4 regions of the Xanthomonas hawaiiensis genome follow, and region 4 is predicted to be linked to each of the others. Evidence: predicted binding sites of a transcription regulator. Region 4 holds the regulator's gene; each other region holds the start of a gene.
The links. The regulator FliA, encoded in region 4, starts transcription of late flagellar genes. The targets are predictions, from matches to a motif close to TAAAGTTTNNCNNNCNNNGGCCGATAA.
Positions count from the first base shown of each region.

Region 1 (4,795 bases), 1.0 Mb from region 4:
GCCGCTTCCAGGCGGAGGTGTCGGTCGACGGCAACCACCTGCTGGTCAACGGCAAGAAGATCCGCCTGACCCAGGAGCGCGATCCGGCGGCGCTGAAGTGGGGCGAGGTCGGCGTGGACGTGGTGATCGAGTCCACCGGCCTGTTCCTGACCAAGGACACCGCGCAAAAGCACCTGGACGCCGGCGCCAAGAAGGTGATCCTGTCGGCGCCGTCGAAGGACGACACGCCGATGTTCGTGTACGGCGTCAACGACAGCACCTACGCCGGCCAGGCCATCGTCTCCAACGCCAGTTGCACCACCAACTGCCTGGCGCCGCTGGCCAAGGTGATCAACGACAAGTGGGGCATCAAGCGCGGCCTGATGACCACCGTGCACGCGGCCACCGCCACGCAGAAGACCGTGGACGGCCCGAGCAACAAGGATTGGCGCGGCGGCCGCGGCATCCTGGAGAACATCATTCCGTCCAGCACTGGCGCGGCCAAGGCGGTCGGCGTGGTGATCCCGGAATTGAACAAGAAGCTCACCGGCATGAGCTTCCGCGTGCCGACCTCGGACGTGTCGGTGGTCGACCTGACCGTGGAACTGGAAAAGCCGGCCACCTACGCCGAGATCTGCGCCGAAGTGAAGGCGCAGAGCGAAGGCGCACTGAAGGGCATCCTCGGCTACACCGAAGACAAGGTGGTGGCGACCGATTTCCGCGGCGACGCGCGCACCTCGATCTTCGATGCCGATGCCGGCATCGCCCTGGACGGCACCTTCGTCAAGCTGGTGTCCTGGTACGACAACGAGTGGGGCTATTCCAACAAGTGCCTGGAGATGGTCAAGGTGGTGGCGAAGTAAGCCGCGGTCATGTGGTGGCGTTCGGGTTGGCCTGCGCCGCCGTCATCGAGATCGAGGTAACGAAAAAGGAGCGCGTGAGCGCTCCTCTTTCGTTGCGGCAGGCCGCTGGATCTGCCGCGGCGCGCTGGATGCCGCAGGCAGTTACAGCGCGTCGCGCGACTGGTTGCTTTCGGACTGCCGATAGTCGGTGACGACGCCATTGGCATCGAATTCCACTTCCAGATCGTAGGACTTGACGTTGCGCGCGCCGACGCCGTGATCCTGGGCTTCGTTGACCGCCTGGCCGGTGTAGTAACCGGGCAGCATGCGCTTCAGTACGGTGGTTGCCGTCCCGCGGATCTTTTCGCCGTGCGACTCGCCCGGCCGGTAGGTCCACGACTTTTCGTAACCGCCTTCCTTTCCGGATGTTCTGTAAACGTGCTTGGGCTCGCCATAGATCGCGCGCACCTGTTCCTTGGTGGTCTTGCCGATGACGATGTTCTTCTTCACCGCATCGGGGGTGTAGAGCTCCGGATTGTCGACCTTTTCGGCCAGGGCGGGAGCGGCGAAGGACGCGGCCAGCATGGCCGAGATCAGCAGGGTGCGAAAGGGTTTCATGGTCATGTCCGTTTACCTGGGAAGGGGCGTCTGCAATCCAGAATGCACCGGCCGCGTCAAGGCGATGTGCCGGTCCGGCATCAGCGCGGCGCAGCGAGCTTAGGCATGGCGAAATGACGTCGTCAATACAGCGCGCAGCGGCATTCAGGCAGCGACGACGCCCCTGTCGGCAAGGCGGATGGCGGGATCGCGAGCGCGATGCGGCGTGCAGCTGCGCGCGCAGCGGATCACGGAGCGCGCGCTGCTCCGTGATCCGCTGCCGCTTTTTGCGCAGGGCGCCGTTGCGTTGTGGGCGGGCTACAGGGCCTGCAGGATCAGCGAGTGCCAGCCGGTGCGGTAGGTTTCGTAGCCGGGCGAGGCGGCATGCCCGATGCAGTGCGGCCGGCCGTCGAGGTCGATCAGCACGGCGCCGCGCGGCTGCTTGAACAAGGCGTCGCGGCCGTCGAAGTCGATCCGGTCCTGCAGCATGCGCCCGGCCGAGTCGGCCAGCACCTGGCCCTGCGCGTCGACGATGCAGACCCGGCTGCGGCCCCACTCGGATTCGGACAGCGGCGTGCGCTGCACGATCGTCTGCGCCAGCGCGTCCCAGCGGAACACGATGCCCAGCACGCCCAGCACGCGGCCATCGATGCGGCCGCCCTCGCGGACCGTACACGCGTACACCAGGACCCGCTCGCCGTCGGCCAGCGCACTGGCGTGCACGCCCTGGAAGCTGAAGTCCTCGCCGCTGCGGGTGCGCATGGCCTGCTCGAACCACGGCTGCGCGGAGACGTCGCTGCCGACCGAGGCGAACTGCCGCGGCCGGCCGTTGGCGCGGATGCGGCCATCGCTGCCGGCCAGGATCAAGTCGAAGTAGACCGTGTACGAATCCAGGATCTGGCCCATGCGCCGCGACGCGTAGGCCAGCGCCTCGGCGTCGCTGTCGGTGCGCGCCGCCGCCACGACCGCGGCGTCGGTGGCCCACCAGCGCACGTCGCAACTGCGCTCGTAGAGGTTGCGGTCGATCAGGTCGATGTTGCTCAAGGCCAGTTCGCTGAGCCGCGTGCGGCGCACGTCGTCCTGCAGCCGGCTCAGCGTCTGCCGCATCTCCGCGCTGGTGCGCGCGGCGACCTTGTCCAGGTCCTGGGTGGCCTCGGCCACGCGCCGCGACAGCCCGTCCATTTCCTGCGCGATGACGCTGAAGCCGCGTCCGGCGGCACCGATGCGCGCCGATTCGATGCGCGCGTTCATCGAGATCATGTGGGTGGTGCGGTTGATCGCGTCGATGCCCTGCAAGGAGCGGCGCAGTTGGCCGAGCAGTTGGTCGGACAGGCCGACGACGGCGCGGATATGGTCATCGATCCCCGTTTCGGCGGGGTGGGCGGGTAGGTTCATTCATGCTGCCGGAGGGGTGGGAGGGAACAGCAGACGGACGACGCGGTAAGGGGTGTAGCGGCCGTCGATTCATCGACTTGAGGGTGGTGTGAAGACCGTTCGTCGGAACGCCGAGGCTTGCCCTGCCTGGGTTGCGGCCTCGTCTGTGGGCCGATGTCGGTCCCGAACTCGTCTACCATCTGCGCCAGGTCCGGCGCCGCCGGGCACCTGGTGCGCGTCAGACGCGCCGTGCCACCGCCGTGGAGATGCGAGTCGAATGGAGATGTTGGTCGTGCTGGTGGTGTTGGCGGTGCTGGCGATGCCGGTGCTGTTGATCGTGGCCCTGGTCGGGCAGTCGCGCCTGCGCCAGCGGCTCGCCGCGCTCGAGGCGAAGGTCGCGCGGATGGCGGCCGCCCCGGTGGCGCCTGCGACGGCCTGGGCCGGTCCTGCGGCTGCGGCGGGGGAACCGGAATCCGCCGTCGACGCCGGGACGCAGGCCGAGGACGTGCCGATCGCGGCGTCGCCCGAGCCCGCGCGTCCGCCCCTCGTCGTGGAGGACGCGGGCGCGCCGCCGCCGTTGCCGCCGCCCTTGCCGATGCCGCAGCACGCCGACGATTTCGCGACGCTGGCCGCCGCGGTCGAGCGCGCCGAGCAGCAACAGGCGCAAGCGCAGGCGCGTGCCGCCGCGGCGGCCGCGATCGCCGCGCCGCACCGGCCCGACCCGATCGAGCGGTTGGTGAGCGGGGTCAAACGCTGGTTCACCGAGGGCAACGTGCCGGTGAAGATCGGCATGCTGGTGCTGCTGGCCGGCGTCGCCGCGCTGCTCAAGTACGCCGGCGACCAGGGCTGGCTGCGCATGCCGATCCAACTGCGCTACGCCGGCATCGCCGCCGCGTCGCTGGCGGGCCTGGCCTTCGGCTGGCGCCAGCGCGCGCGCAAGCGCAGCTTCGCGCTGGCCCTGCAGGGCGGGGCGATCGGCGTGTTGCTGCTGACCGTGTTCGCCGCGTTCAAGCTGTCCGGGCTGATCCCGGCGGGCGCGGCGCTGGCGCTGAGCATCGCCCTGGTCGCGGGCATGTGCGTGCTGGCGGTGGCGCAGGAATCGCGCACCCTGGCGGTGCTGGGCACGCTGGCCGGCTTCCTCGCGCCGCTGTGGCTGTCCACCGGCAGCGGCAACCACGTGGCGCTGTTCTCCTACTACGCGCTGCTCAACGCGGCGGTGTTCGCGATCGCCTGGTACCGGCCGTGGCGGGTGCTGAACCTGCTCGGGTTCGGTTTCACCTTCGGCATCGGCACGCTGTGGGGCGTGTTGCAGTACCGGCCGGAGAAGTTCGCCAGCACCGAGCCGTTCCTGCTGCTGTTCTTCGCCTTCTACCTGCTGATCCCGATCCTGTACGCGCGGCGCCAGCAGGCCGCGCGCAGCGCGCTGATCGACGGCAGCCTGCTGTTCGGCACACCGCTGATCGCGTTCTCGCTGCAGGCCGGGCTGTTGCGCGGCGAGCGCCTGCCGCTGGCCTTGTGCGCGCTGGGCCTGGCGGCGCTCTATGCGCTGCTGGCCGCGGCGCTGATCCGGCGCGCGCGCTTCGCCCTGCTGGGGCAGGCGTATGCGGTGCTGGCGGTGGGCTTCGCCACGTTGGCGGTGCCGCTGGCGCTGTCGGCGCGCGCGACCGCCAGCGTGTTCGCGCTGGAGGGGGCGGCGCTGGTGTGGCTGGGCCTGCGCCAGCGGCGCTGGCTGCCGCAGCTCAGCGGCGCCGGGCTGCAACTGGCGGCCGCGTTGGGCTTCACCCTGGGCCTGGATGCGGCGGTGCAGGACAGCCAGGCCGTGGCCAATGCCACCTGCATGAGCGCGCTGCTGCTGGCCCTGGCCGGCTTCGCCAGCGCCTGGTGCTATCGCCGCGAGCGTGCCGCCATGCCCGCGCTGGGCTACTACCTGTGGGGGCTGGCCTGGTGGTGCGGGATCGGCGTCGCCGAGATCCTGCGCTTCGTCGACGCCGACGCGCGGCCCG
Region 1 covers NZ_CP115873.1:3,620,550-3,625,344, reverse strand. Annotated here, with positions in the region: gene gap (type I glyceraldehyde-3-phosphate dehydrogenase) at 1-842, shown strand, start outside; gene PG878_RS15440 (hypothetical protein) at 984-1,445, opposite strand; gene PG878_RS15435 (methyl-accepting chemotaxis protein) at 1,737-2,813, opposite strand; gene PG878_RS15430 (DUF2339 domain-containing protein) at 3,070-4,795, shown strand, end outside.
Region 1: the regulator FliA is predicted to act here: its motif matches at 2,868-2,894, upstream of PG878_RS15435 (methyl-accepting chemotaxis protein).

Region 2 (4,795 bases), 830 kb from region 4:
CATGGGTGTCGTTGACCTGCTTGAAATCGTCGATGTCCAGCATCGCGAATTGCAGCGTGCCGCAATCGCGGCGCGCGCTCGCAAGCGCGTGCAACTGCGCCATCAGGGCGCGGCGGTTGGCCAGCCCGGTGAGCGCATCGGTCTCGGAAATGCGTCGGTAGTCTTCCTTCAACCGGTAGGTGGTCAGCATGCTGCGCGCGAACGTGCGGTTCATCGCCAGGCCGATCAGCGACACCGCCACGACCAGCAGCCCCAGCAGCGTTGGATCGCCATCGGCGGCCAGCGGCAGCGGTCGACCGATCAGCATGATCGTCCAGATGTAGGCCAGCGCCAGCAGGTAGTCTCGGGTAAAGGGGAACAGGAGGTTGATGCCCAAGCACAGCGTGGCGGTCGTCGGCAGCCACCAGAATGTGCCGTGTAGGCCCATCTGGCGCAGTTCGACCTGGTACGCCCACGACAGCAGCAGCACGTACAGTGCGCCGCTCATACGCCATTGCCAGAAACGGCGAACCAGCAGCGTGCTGGCCACGGCGCCCAGCAGGGCGGCGAGCAGCATCGCGTTGACCAGGGTCCATGGTCGCTGCAGATACGGATTGAGCAGCAGCGTCGCCACCCAGATCGACAGGGTCAGCGCCTGGATGGCGGTGGTCGAGCGGCCCAGCAGGTGGCGGATGTGCTCCGGGTACGTCATGTGCTGCGCAATGCTGCGTCCCGGCGGGTTGGTGAAGTGCGGGCGCCGACGCGCAGGCACTGGAGCGGTGCGAGCTTATCGGCATCCCGGCGCGTGAGCTTGAGCGGTGGCGACGCGCCCGGCTTGGCCCGCCTGTTCGCAGCGCCGGCATTGGCCATTGCGCTTGCGCCCGTCACGCCGTGGCGGAGACGGACGCCGTCACGTCCACCGACGTCGCGCGCTACAGCGGCGTGGCCGCCGGCAGGCCGGGATCGTGCGCGAACGCCGCGGGCGTGCCGGCCGCGGCCGGCGTGGCGCCGTCCAGGCCAAGGCTGCCCTGGCCCGCGTGCCGGGCCGCGGCCAACGCGCGGTCGGCCCGTGCGAGCAGGTCGGACACCTCGCCGCCGGCCGGCAACGAGGCCAGGCCGATGCTGCAGGTGAACGCGGCCCCGTCCACGCGCAGGTTGCGGATGCGCTGCTGCAGGCGCTGCAGCCGTTCGCTCGCCTTGGCTTGCGACACGCCCTCGAACAGCAGGCCGAATTCCTCGCCGCCGAGACGGCCGACACGGCAGCGCGGATCCAGCCGCACCAGCTCCGTCGCCAGCGCCTGCAGCACCGCATCGCCGACGTGGTGGCCGTGCTCGGCGCCGATCCGCTCGAACTCGTCGATCTCCAGCATGGCCAGCTGCACGGCGTGCCGAGCGCCGATCGCGGCCTCCAACTCGGCGATGAGCGCACGCCGGTTGGGAAGGCCGGTCAGCGCATCGGTAGCGGCCAGGCGTCGATCGTTTTCCTGATGCGCGTAGTGGCTGCGCAGGGCGGTGACGACGACGTGGTTCATGGCCAGCCCGATGATCGTCACCGCCGCCACCAGCAGTTCCAGCAGCGGCAGGTCGGCCGCGGTCGGCACCAGGCTGTCGTGCCAGCTGAGCATGATCGCCCAGGTGCAGGCCAGGGCCAGCAGATAGTCGCGGGAGTGGCAGAACAGCACGCTGTAGCCCAGGCTCAGGGTCACCGCCACCGGCAGCATCCAGGTCGCGCTGGCGCCGCCCATGTGATGCAGCTGCAGCCGGAACGCGGCGTCGAATGCGATCGCCGACAGGAAGGCGCCCAGCCGCCATTGCCAGGATTGCCTGGCCATGCGCATGACCGCGGCGCTGCCAAGCATGGCGACGAACGCCAGCGCGTAGCGCGGGTCCAGTGGATGGCGCAGGTCGGGGTTGCATAGCAGCAGCGCCAGCCACACGCACAGGGTCAGGCCCTGGATCGCCAGGATCGGCCGGTCGAGGGTACGGCGGACATGAAGGTGGTAGTTCATCTGCTCTCCCAGAGCGCGCCGCGGCACTCCAGCGCCTGCAGCACGGCCGGTCGGTGGTCCAGCGCGGTCCGTCGGTCGCTGGGGCGTCGTCACCGGTTAGCGGCCGCTGCAGGGAGAGCTTGAGCGGCTTTGCCGCGTTCGCCGACGCACCCGTCGTGGTCGGCGCGGCGGGCAGATGTCTGCTGCCGGATGGGCGAGGCAGGGGACGCAGGCCGCACAGGCCCGGGCGTGGTCATGCGCAGGCGCGAAGGCTGGCGGTCGCCTGCCGCGTCAGGCCGCCACGCCACCCTGCCGAAGCAGGGCGGTGTGCCGCAGGCGCGGCGGCCGCGTGCGCCTACTCGAAGCGCACGCAGTGGCCGTAGCGTTCGGGCTGGATGTCGATGCCCGAGGCATCGGCCTGGTTGTTCTTGCGCCACAGGTTGGGGCGGAAGTCCGGGCCGGTGCAGTTGGCCGCGCTGTCCACGCCGATGGTGTAGGTGTAGGGATTGCCGCGGAAGGTGTTGTTCTCGAAGGTGTTGTCCTGGCTCATGCTGTTGTCCCAGCACAGGATCTGCGGCGTGCGCTGGCGGATCGAGCAGGTCAGGTAGAGACCGGCGCCCTTGTTGTCGATGAACTGGTTGCCCGCGAACAGGTTGCGTCGCGCGTCGGCCAGATAGACGCCCTGGCTGCCGTTGCGCTCCAGGCGGTTGTCGCGGATCTCGCTGTCCTCCAGGTGCTCGGTGGTGATGCCGGCGGCGACGTTGTCGTGGATCACGTTGTCGATCAGCTTGACCTTGGCGGTGCGGTTGAACGACACCCCGTCCCAGGTCGCGCCGGACACGTCGTTGTGCGCGATCAGCAGGTCGCGGCTGTCGAACTCGCTGAGCAGGCAGGCGCTGCGGCACTTGCTCACGCGCAGGTGGGTCAGCTGGATGTTCTGGCCGTTGCGCACCACCACCAGGCTGTTGCTCAGGTACGGGCGCTCGGGCATGAACTCCTTGTCGATGGTGCCGCCGACGATCTGCAACTGCTCCACGCGCACGTCGCGGATCGGCCGGATCGGGCGCTCGTTCTGGTAGTCGCCGATGACGATGGTGGGTTGCTGCACGTGGTCGCGCATGCGCAGCACGGTGCTGTCGCCCTGGCCGCGCAGGCGCAGGCCGTCGCGCTGGATCGAGATCAGCTTGCCGACCGGGAATTCGCCGGCGCTCAGGCACACGGTGGCGGGCTTGCCGTCGTTGGGGACGCGGTCGATCGCGGCCTGCAGGTCGTCGCCGGGTTCGGCGCGCACGCTGCAGTCGGCGGCGGCAGTGGGCGCGTCGGCGGCCGGCGCGGCGCTGGCGGAGAACGACACGGCCGCGGCGAGCGGCAGCAACAGGGCGAGCAGGGGAGGGCGCTTCATCGGTAGGCAGACTCGGCAGTGGGGGGAGGGAAGGCGGCAGGCCAGCGCATGCGGGCAGACGCCAGCGCGGACCGAGATCAGGTCATTGTGGTGCGGACGGGCTTAATGTCAGCGTGTACAAGGTCGGGCCGGGCAGGAACTTTGTGGCACGGCCCTGCACCCAGTCGGCGTGGCCGGCGCCCCAGAACGGCGACAGCGGATGGCCGCTCTGGCCGCCCGGCATGTGCACGATGCCGTCGGCCTCGTGGCCGGGCGCCACCACCATGCGTTCGGAGGCGCCGAATTCCGGGCGCTGCACCCGCGGCATGTTGTCGTCGCCGGGGAGCGGGGTGTCCGGCATGCACAGCCAGCCGCGCAGCGGCCCGGGCAGGCCCTGCGCCAGCGGATGGCAGATCGCCGCGCGGTTCTCCAGGCCCCAGCGGCGCGTGTCCAGCGGGCCTTCGGCCTGCAGGTGCGTGCGCACCTCGGCGGCGGCGTCTTCCAGCAGCGCCTGCCAGCTGCCGTAGCGGCGCGGCAGCAGGTGCAGCGGCTGTTGCTGCAGCAGCGGCCAGGCCACGCCTTCCAGTTGCGGCAGCGCCGGTGGTGCGGCATCGGCCTCCGATCCTGTACGCGCCGGTGCGATCAGGCCGTCGCGGATCCGGGTCAGCACCGCCAGGCGCCAGGCGCGCACCAGGGTGTAGCTCGCCGAGCCGATGCTGGCGCGGCCTTCCCAGTGCTTGGACGCTTGCGCCACGGCGTGCAGCGCCGGCGTTGCCGCACCGGCATCGCGTTGCTGCAGCAGCGCCCACCAGCGCTGCAGGAACAGGGCACGGTCGTCGAGCTGGATCGCCAGCAACTGCCGTTCGTCGAGGTGCGGATGCAGGCGCAGGTCGTCGCGGATCTGCTGCGCGCGTGCGCCCAGCGCGTAGCCGCCGTCGCCGAGCGGCGCCTGCGCGGCACCGCCCACCACGCGGGCGTTGGCGGTCCACAGTTGCCCGTCGGCGGGGTCGATGCGCTGCGGCGACTGGGTGGTGGACAGCGGCCACGGCGCGCAGCGCGCGTCCGCCGGCACCGACGCGCGCACGTCGTGCGTCACCGCATCGGCCGCGCAGTGCGCGCCGCGTAGCGGCAGCGGGCCGAGTACGCGCCAGCCGATGTGGCCGTCGCGGTCGGCCAGCACCAGGTTCTGCGCTGGGGTGGCGATGCTTTGCGCGCGTGCGAAGGCATCGGGAAGGGACGTGGCACGGGCGAAGTCGGCCAGGCCCAGGTTCAGCGCGCCCGGCAACTGCGCCGCCCAGCGCTGCGCCAGGGCGCTGCCGTCGGGTTCATGCTGCAGGATCGGACCGTAGGCGGTGTCTTCCACCTGCAGCACGGTGTCGGGCGCGCCCGACACCCGGATCCGTTCGCGGTGCACGGTCACTGGCGTGCAACCAGGCTGCGGCGTCGC
Region 2 covers NZ_CP115873.1:1,749,269-1,754,063, forward strand. Annotated here, with positions in the region: gene PG878_RS07610 (GGDEF domain-containing protein) at 1-691, opposite strand, end outside; gene PG878_RS07615 (GGDEF domain-containing protein) at 912-1,988, opposite strand; gene PG878_RS07620 (right-handed parallel beta-helix repeat-containing protein) at 2,323-3,369, opposite strand; gene PG878_RS07625 (penicillin acylase family protein) at 3,452-4,795, opposite strand, start outside.
Region 2: the regulator FliA is predicted to act here: its motif matches at 2,085-2,111, upstream of PG878_RS07615 (GGDEF domain-containing protein).

Region 3 (4,795 bases), 450 kb from region 4:
CACCAGTTGCGCCACCATCGGGTAGGTCTCGCTGCGCACCTGGAACTGGCCGACGATCTCCACCAGGTCGCCGGCCTGCTGTTCCATCGCGCGTGCGGCGGCCGTGGCTTCCTCGACCAGGGCGGCGTTCTGTTGGGTGGTCTCGTCCATCTGGGTGACGGTCTGGTTGACCTGTTCGATGCCGGCCGACTGCTCCTGCGAGGCGGCGGCGATTTCGCCCATGATGTCGGTGACGCGCTGCACCGAGGCCACGATGTCCTGCATCGTCGTGCCGGCCTGGGCGACCAGGGTCGAGCCCGCGCTCACGCGCTCGACCGAGTCGTCGATCAGCGTCTTGATCTCCTTGGCCGCGCTGGCCGAGCGCTGGGCGAGGGTGCGGACCTCGCTGGCGACCACCGCGAAGCCGCGGCCCTGTTCGCCGGCGCGGGCGGCCTCCACCGCGGCGTTGAGCGCCAGGATGTTGGTCTGGAAGGCGATGCCGTCGATGACCCCGATGATGTCGGCGATCTTCTTCGAGGCGACCTCGATGCCGTCCATGGTGGTGACCACCTGGCCGACCACGCTGCCGCCCTGCGAGGCGACCGCGGCGGCGCCGGCGGCGAGTTGGTTGGCCTGGCGCGCGTGTTCGGCGTTCTGCTTCACCGTGGCGGTCAGTTCCTCCATCGATGCCGCGGTTTCCTCCAGGCTGGCGGCCTGCTGCTCGGTGCGGCGCGACAGGTCGTCGTTGCCGCTGGCGATCTCGCCCGCGGCGGTGTCGATGCTGGCCGCGGCCTGCTGGATGCGGCCGACCATGTCGGTCAGCTGCGCAACGGTGGCGTTGGCGTCGTCGCGCATCCGTGCGTACACGCCGTGGAACTCGCCCTGCATGGTCTGGGTCAGGTCGCCGGCGGCGATCGCGCGCAGCAACTGCGACAGCGCCGCCAGGTTGGTCTCGGTGCCGGTCATCATCGTGTTGAGATTGGCGACCATGTCGTGGAAGGCGTGGCGGAAGCGCTGCGCTTCGCCGCGGCGCGAGAAGTCGCCCTGCGCGGCGGCGCGCACCAGCAGGTCGATTTCCTGATTGATCGCGCCGAGGTTGCGCTTCACCTTGGCCATGGTCTCGGTCAGGATCGCCATCTCGCCCGGGAACTGTTCCAGGTCGCGGCTGAGGTCGCCTTCGGCGTATTCGCCCATCAGCGTGATCAGCCGCTGCTTGACCGAAATATGGCTGTGCACCAACGCATTGGTGTCGCGCACCATGCGCCCGTAATCGCCTGGGAAACGCGCCTCGTCCATGCGGAAGCTGATCTGGCCGGCGGCATGCTGCCGGGCCATCTCGGTCTGCGCCTGGATCACCGTGCGCAGTTCCTCCTGCATCTGCCGCATGTCGTTGAGCAGCGACGGCGCCTGGCTGCGCAGACGCACCTCCTGCGACAGGTCGCCGCCGGCGATGCGGCGGACCACGTCGGCCGCGTAGGCCGGCTCGCCACCGAGCTGGCGCATCAGGCTGTTGCGCACCAGCAGGCCGAGCAGGATCGCGGCGACGATGCCGACCAGCATGCCGACCAGGCTGGTCCATTCGCCGGACTGCGCGCGCGCCTCGCTCTCGGCCTTGCGGACCTGCAGCAGCGCGCGTTCGGCGTCCTCGTACTGGCCGATGGTGGCGCGCAGCCCGTCCATCTGCTGCTTGCCGACGGTGCGGAACGCCTCCAACTGGGCGTCGTCGCTGTCGGCGACGGTGTTGCGCATGTGCTCCACCGCCTTGCGCTTGGTCGCCATGAACTGCGTGTAGTCCTGCATCAGGGTCTGCAGGCGCGCCTGTTGCGCCGCGTTGTCGGCGGTCAGCTGCTTGGACTCCTGCCATTGCGCCTGGAACTCGCGTTCGCCGAGGTCGAACGGCTCCAGGTAGGACTTGTCGCGGGTCAGCGCGAAGCCACGCGCGCCGCTCTCGATGTTGAGCAGGCTCACCAGCATGCGGTCGCCGAGGGTGATGACCTTGTAGGTGTGTGCGTCCAGCGCGGCGGCGCTGGTGAACTTGCGGAAGCCGATCAGGCTGGTGATGCCCACCAGCAATAACATGGCGATCACGCCGCAGAAGCCGATTGCCAGGCGCTTGGTGACGGTGAGATGATGGAAGGACACGCGAGATCTCCGATAGATGCGAGAGAGCGGCGCTACCGGCCTCCGTTGCCGCAGGGACGGCAACGCTGGCACGGATCAGCGGGGGAAGTTCGGGCAGAAACCCGCATCTGTATCGGCCGCGTTTTCGGGATCTTTAGGGTTTTCTCCGTCGATCGCAGCGTGTGCATCGCCAGGCCGTGGTGCCTGCATGGCGCACGTCGTACGCGTTCTTCTACGCAAGCGCCAATCAAGCAGCGGTGAAGCGCACGGCGTGCAATGCGTGAGCATGGCGTGAGTCGCCTGGCGCGCAGCGTGCCGCCTCGGGCGGAGATGTCTTCCTTGCAGGACGCGACCTGCACCGCGCGCGGCGATCGCCGGGAATTCCCGAGCGCGGGATCCGCGAATGCCGGGCACAAAAAAAGCCGCGCGAGTGCGCGGCTTTCTGCTGTTTCGATATCGCTGCGCCGGCGCAGTGCCGGCCGCCGCGCTCAGAACTTCGCGTCGAACTCGCCGGCGAAGCCTGTGTTGACGATCAGCTTCTGCAGCGCGTCGCCGACCTTGAGATTGCCGGCCACCACCTGGAACTGCTGTGGGCCGCGGTCGTCGATGCGACCCAGGGTCCCACCCTTGAAATCGGTGACGCGGCCGCCGGCCTCGCGCACCAGCAGCACGCCGGCGGCGATGTCCCAGGCCTTTACCCCGGCTTCGAAGTAGGCGTCGCTGCGGCCGCAGGCGACATAGGCCAGATCCAGCGCCGCCGAGCCGGTGCGGCGGATGTCCTCGGCCTGCACCAGCAGCGCATCCACGCACTTGAGCTGCGGGCTGGCGCGCTTGCGCTCGCGCGGGGCGAAGCCGGTGTGGACCATGGCGCCGTTGAGTTCCTTGCGCTCGCTGACGCGGATGCGGCGGTCGTTGAGCACCGCGCCATTGCCGCGGCTGGCGGTGAACAGTTCGTTGCGGAGCGGATCGAAGATCACCGCGTCGACCGGCTCGCCGTTCTCCACCAGGGCGATCGACACGCAGTAGTGCGGGAAGCCGCGCAGGTAGTTGCTGGTGCCGTCGAGCGGGTCGATCACCCACATGTAGCGGCCGCCGCCCTGCACGCCGCCTTCCTCGCCCATCACGCCGTAGTCGGGATAGGCGCGGCGCAGTTCCTTGACGATCACCTTCTCCGCATCGGCATCGACTTCGCTGGCGTAGTCCATGCGGTCCTTCTGCACCACGTTCAGCGCTTCCAGGCGGTTGATGTGGCGCAACAGGACGTTGCCGGCGAGGCGGGCGGCCTTGACCATGACGGTGACGGCGGGTTTTTGCATGGCAAGCGCTCCCGAGAAGGCGGAGGTGGGTCTGGAGGAGGAAAAGAGCAGTCCGGCGCCAAGGCCGGCCGCACAGTTTACCATCTACGCCCCCGTTCGCTTCGCCTGCCGTGCCGCCATGACCGATTCCACCCGTATCCGCTTCGTCCTGGTCGGGACCCAGCATCCCGGCAACATCGGTGCGGCGGCGCGCGCGATGAAGACCATGGGGCTGTCGCGGCTGGTGCTGGTGGCGCCGGAATGCGAGCTCGAAACCGAGGCCTATCGGCGTTCCGCCGGGGCCGAGGACCTGCTGCAGCAGGCGCCGGTGTTGCCTGCGCTAAGCGACGCGGTGGCCGATTGCCGGCTGGTGCTGGGCTGCACCGCACGCAGCCGCCGCGTGTCGCTGGAGGAACTGCTGCCCGCCGATGCCGCGCAGCGCCTGACCGCGACCAGCGCCGAGCCGGCGGAAGTGGCGCTGGTATTCGGCCGCGAGCGCACCGGCCTGACCAACGAGGAACTGCAGCTGTGCCATGCGGCCGTGCACATTCCCTCCGATCCGGCGTTCAGCTCGCTCAATCTGGCCGCGGCGGTGCAGGTGCTGGCCTACGAACTGCGCCTGGCGCAGCTGCGCGGCGTCGCCCCGGCACCCGCGCCGGCACCGGGCTTTCGCGAGGCGCCGGCCAGTCATGCGCAGGTGGAAGGCCTGTTCGGGCAGTTGGCCGAGACCCTGGACGACATCGACTTTCACAAGGGGCGCGCCCCGGATTCGGCGATGCGCAAGCTGCGCCGGCTGTTCCTGCGCACCGAGCTGACCGAGCAGGAGGTGCGCCTGCTGCGTGGCGTGCTGTCCGATGCGCAGCGCATGGCGCGCCTGGCCGGACAGGCCGAAAACTGAGGCCTGTCAGGGCGCGAAGGCGACGAGCGCGGCACCTGTCGCCAGGCGCGGGGCGGGCGAGGGACGCGGGCGCGGCGGGCGCCATTCTGTGACGCTGTCACCGGCATGCGCTTTCGGCTAGGCTTTGCAAGGTCTATTTGGGGATCGTGGTTTGTCCAGTTCGCGTTGGCGGGTGGTCGTGGTGTGGCTGGCGCTGGCGATCTGCTGGCCCGCGTCCGTGCACGCGCGGCCCTCGGTCCTGGTGCTGGGGCGCATCAGCGACAACCCCAAGGCCCATTACGAGCAACTCAAGCCGCTGCTGGACTACGTGGTGCCGCGCATGCGCGAGGTCGGCATCACCTCCGGGCAGATCCTGATGGCGCGCGACAGCCAGCAGATGAGCAGTTACCTGCGCCGTGGCCGGGTCGACTGGGTCACCGAGACCGCCGCCACCGCGATGGCGCTGGAGCAGCGCGGCGGCGCCAAGCCGCTGCTGCTGACCGAGCGCAACGGCGTGCGCCAG
Region 3 covers NZ_CP115873.1:3,030,865-3,035,659, reverse strand. Annotated here, with positions in the region: gene PG878_RS13080 (methyl-accepting chemotaxis protein) at 1-2,121, opposite strand, end outside; gene PG878_RS13075 (inositol monophosphatase family protein) at 2,589-3,416, opposite strand; gene PG878_RS13070 (RNA methyltransferase) at 3,535-4,293, shown strand; gene PG878_RS13065 (phosphate/phosphite/phosphonate ABC transporter substrate-binding protein) at 4,445-4,795, shown strand, end outside.
Region 3: the regulator FliA is predicted to act here: its motif matches at 2,231-2,257, upstream of PG878_RS13080 (methyl-accepting chemotaxis protein).

Region 4 (4,795 bases):
GGACTTGGTCGAGAAGCCCGGCAGGAACACCAGGTGCAGGCATTCCTCGGTGGTCAGGCGGGCGGCGGCCTCGGGGTCGATCAGGCCCTTCTCGCGGGCCTTGGCGCGCAGCCGCTCCGGGTCGATGCCGGCGCCGTCGTCCTGCACCTCGATGCTGACGTAGTCGCCTTCCTGCTGCGCCGACAGGCGCACGTGGCCGCCACGCGGCTTGCCGGTGGCCTCGCGCAGCGCCGGCGCCTCGATGCCGTGGTCGATCGCGTTGCGCACCAGGTGCACCAGCGGATCGGCCAGCGCCTCGACCAGGTTGCGGTCCAGCTCGGTGTCGGCGCCGATCAGTTCCAGCTCCACTTCCTTGTTGAGCGAGCGGGCGACGTCGCGCGCCACCTTGGGGAAGCGCGAGAACACCTTGCCCACCGGCTGCATGCGCGTGCGCATCACCGCCGACTGCAGGCGCGCGGTGGCGATGTCCAGGCTGCTGACCGCGCGGTCCAGTTCCTCGTCGCGCAGACGCACGCGCAGGGTCTTGAGGCGGTTGCGCGAGAGCACCAGTTCGCCGATCAGGTTGACGATCGCGTCCAGGCGCTTGGTGTCCACGCGCACGGTGTGTTCGGGTTCGGCGGCCTTGGCCGGGGCGGCCGCGGCCTTGGGCGCGGCGCTGGGCGCGCGCGGCGCCGGCTGCAGCGCCTGCGGCGTGGCCGTCGGCGGCGCATCGCCGTGCAACTGGTCCAGCAGCGCCTCGAATTCGTCGTCGCTGATCAGGTCCCCCGCGGCCGCGGCGGTGGCCGGGACGGCGGCGGGTGCCGCGGCGGGCGCCGGCGCGGCGCTCTTGGCCGCTGCCGGCGCCGCGTCGCCGTGGGCGTCGAACTGCGCGATCAGCTCGGGCGGCGCGCGCGGCGGCTCCTGGCCGCTGCCGAAGGCGTCGAGCATCGACTGCAGGTAGTCCAGCGACTGCTGCGCGGCGTCGAAGTGCCGCGCCTGCAGGGTGGCCTGGCCGGCGCGGGCCATGCCCAGGGTTTCCTCCGCGGCGTGGCACAGCTCGACCATGGCGTTGATCGCCAGGAAGCCGGCGCCGCCCTTGAGCGTGTGGAAGCCGCGGAACACGGCGTTGAGCTGGCCGCTGTCCTCGGGCGCCTGCTCCAGCGACACCAACTGCTCGCCGAGCCGGTCCAGGATTTCCTGGGCCTCGATGATGAAGTCGGCAGCGATGTCGTCGGGTACGGCGCTCATGGCATTACAGTCCCAATCCGGACAGCAGGTCGTCGGCGTCGTGCTGCGACACGCCGTGGCGGTCCAGGCCGGGCAGGGCCGGGCCGGCCAGGCTGCCGTCGGCCTTCTTGTTTTCTTCCTTCGGCGGCAGACCCAGCGCGCCGAAGCCCTCGTGCACGCGGCGCACGATGCCGGCGACGCGGCGGATGATCTGCCCGGTCAGGTCCTGGAAGCTCTGCGCCAGGGCCATTTCGGTGAGGTTGTGGCGGATCTTGTCGAGGATCTCGCCCTGGTCGCCGCTGAGGCCGCCGGCGGCGAGCTGGTCGGCCAGCGCACGGCATTCCTCGGCCAGGTCCAGGGTGCGGTGGCTGGCCTGTTCGGTCATCTCCACCACGTGGTCCAGGCGCGAGCAGGCGTCGTCCAGCTCGCCGGCCTCGCTGGGCACCACCGGCAGTTCGCCGAGCGCCTGCCCCAGATCGCGCGCGAGCCGGCTCAGGCCCTGCATCATCGGCCGCGTGCGCCAGGCGGCGAGGGTGTCGATCTCCCTGCGCCAGCCGGCCTCGTCGCCGTTTTCCAGCGCGTCCAGCGCGCCTTGCAGGCGTTCGATCAGGGCGGTACGTTCGGCGGTGGCTTCCATTTAGGCGGTCGCTCCCAGGCGTTCGAAGATCTTGCCCAGCTTCTCCTGCAGCGTCTGCGCGGTGAACGGCTTGATGATGTAGCCGTTCACGCCGCACTGCGCGGCCTCGATGATCTGCTCGCGCTTGGCCTCGGCGGTGACCATCAGCACCGGCAGGTGCTTGAGCTTGTCGTCGGCGCGGATGTTGCGCAGCAGATCGATGCCGGTCATGCCCGGCATGTTCCAGTCGGTGACCACGAACTCGAACGGCGCCGAGCGCAGCGCGGCCAGGGCGCTGTTGCCGTCTTCGGCCTCGGCGGTGTTGGTGAAGCCCAGATCGCCGAGCAGATTCTTGACGATGCGTCGCATCGTCGAGAAATCGTCCACGATCAAAATCCGCATGTTCTTGTTCACCACTGACTCCTAAGGGTTCCTATTCTTCGTCTTCCAGACCGGCATCGGCGACCTCGAACGCCTTCAGGCGTCCGCGCAACCGTACCGTGGCCTGGCCATGGATCTGACACACGCGCGACTCGCTGACCCCGAGCACCGCGCCGATTTCCTTGAGGTTCAATTCCTGCTCGTAGTACAGCGACAGCACCAACTGCTCGCGTTCGGGCAACTGCGCGATGGCCTTGCCCAGCTCGCGGCCGAATTCGCTGCGCTCGAGCATCTGCTGCGGATTGGGTCCGCCCTTGGCGATGGTATCCAGCTCGCCATGGTCCTCGATGCGCGACTCCAGGCTCAGCACCTGGCCGCGGGCGGCATCTTCCATCAAACGCAGGTATTCGGGAAGCGGCATGTCCATCGCCGCGGCCACTTCGTTGGCGGCGGCGGCGCGGCCGGTGCTCTGTTCGATCTTGCGGATCGCCGAGGCGGCGTCGCGGGCGCGGCGGTGCACCGAGCGCGGCACCCAGTCGCCGCGGCGGATCTCGTCGATCATCGCGCCGCGGATGCGGATCGAGGCGTAGGTCTCGAACGAGGCGCCCTGTTCGGCGTCGTAGCTGCGCGAGGCCTCGATCAGGCCGATCATGCCGGCCTGGATCAGGTCGTCGATCTCGACGCTGGCCGGCAGCCGCGCCGCCAGGTGGTGGGCGATGCGCCGGACCAGGTCCGAGTGCTGGGCGATGTAGTCGTTGGCGCTGTTGCGCTGGACGGCGCGGTAGTGGGCGGCGGCGTTCATGCGGCCACCCCGCGCTGGATGATGCGTTCGACGAAGAACTCGACGTTGCCGCGCGGGGCGGTCGGCGCCTGCCAGCGTGCGGTGCGCCGGGCGATCTCGCTGATCGCCTGCGCCGACGGGCTGGACGGGTAGGCCTTGACCACCGGCTGCTGGCGCTGCACCGACAGGCGCAGCCAGTCGTCCTGCGGCACGCAGCCCAGGTAGTTCAGCGACACGTCGCCGAGGAACTTCTCGCAGACCCGGCTGAGCTTGTCGTACAGCAGGCGGCCTTCGTTGAGGTCGCGGACCATGTTGGCGACGATCTGCACCCGGTCCACGCCGCGCTCGCGCGAGAGGACCTTGATCAGGGCGTAGGCGTCGGTGATCGAGGCCGGCTCGTCGCAGACCACCACCACCGCGTCCTGCGCGGCCTGGCAGAAGGTCAGCACGCTGTCGGTGATGCCGGCGGCGGTGTCGACGATCATGATGTCCAGCTCGCGCTGCAGCTCGGAGAACACGTTGACCAGGCCCACGTGCTGGGCCGGCGGCAGCTCGGCCATGTAGCGGCGGCCGGAGGCGGCGGGCACCACCATCAGCCCGTTGGGCATGTCGATCAGCACCTCTTCCAGGGTGCAGCGCCCGGCGACCAGGTCGGCCACGGTGAACTTGGGGGTCAGCCCCAGCAGCACGTCGACGTTGGCCAGGCCCAGGTCGGCGTCCAGCAGCAGGGTGCGCTTGCCCATGTCGGCCAGCGCCATGGACAGGTTGACCGAGATGTTGGTCTTGCCCACGCCGCCCTTGCCGCCGGTCACGGCGATGGTGCGCACCGGACCCAGCGGTTCGCTGCGCGTCGCCGACAGGGGGAAGGCATTGGTCAGATTGACGTAGTCACGCGACGGCATGGGTCTGCTCCGGAGTACAGGGCTTATCGGCAGCGCGCCGCAAATCTTCAAGGCGCAATACCAGGCTGGCGGCGTTGGCGCGGTGCAGGTCGTCCGGCACGCGCTGTCCATCGGTCACCCAGGTGATGGGGAGGCGGTGGTCCACGACCACCGACAAGGCACTGCCGAACCGCCCGGTCTCGTCCAACTTGGTCATGATGACCCCCTGTGGGTCGGCGCCGGCGAACCGGCGCACCACCTCGTCCAGGTCGGAGAAATGGGCGTTGGCGGGGAGTACCAGCAAGGACCGGACCACACGCGAGGCGCGCAGCCAGTGCAACTGGGCGGCCAGGGCGCGGTCGCGCTGGCCCATGCCGGCGGTGTCGATCAGCACCAGCTTGTAGTCGGCCAGGCGCTCCAGCAGCTGCTGCAGCGCGGCGTCGCTGTCGGCCTCGTGCACGGCGATGCCGAGCTGGCGGCCGTAGCTGTGCAGCTGTTCGCGGCCGCCGACGCGGATGGTGTCGGTGGTGACCAGGGCCACGTCGCGGGCGGCATGGCGCTCCAGGAAGCGCGAGGCCAGCTTGGCGATGGTGGTGGTCTTGCCGGCGCCGGTCGGGCCGATCAGGGCGATCACGCCGCCTTCCTCGAGCGGGTCCAGCGCGGCGATCGGCAGGCGCTTGGACAGCAGGCCCAGCATCAGCCCGCGGCCACGGTGCAGCTCCAGGTCGGCGGGGATCTGCATGACCACGTCGCGGGTGATGCCGCTGTCGAAGCCGTAGTCGTCCATCAGCTCCAGCGCCTGGGCGCGGACCGGCGAGCCGCGCAGGCGCTCGTCGGTGAGGCGGTTCATCTCGCGCTCGATCATCTGCCGCATCAGCGCCAGTTCGTCGCGCAGCTGCGTCAATTGTTCGTCGTTCTGCGGGGCGGGGA
Region 4 covers NZ_CP115873.1:2,582,457-2,587,251, reverse strand. Annotated here, with positions in the region: gene PG878_RS11170 (chemotaxis protein CheA) at 1-1,227, opposite strand, end outside; gene PG878_RS11165 (protein phosphatase CheZ) at 1,232-1,843, opposite strand; gene cheY (chemotaxis response regulator CheY) at 1,844-2,236, opposite strand; gene PG878_RS11155 (RNA polymerase sigma factor FliA) at 2,256-3,005, opposite strand; gene PG878_RS11150 (MinD/ParA family ATP-binding protein) at 3,002-3,886, opposite strand; gene flhF (flagellar biosynthesis GTPase FlhF) at 3,873-4,795, opposite strand, start outside.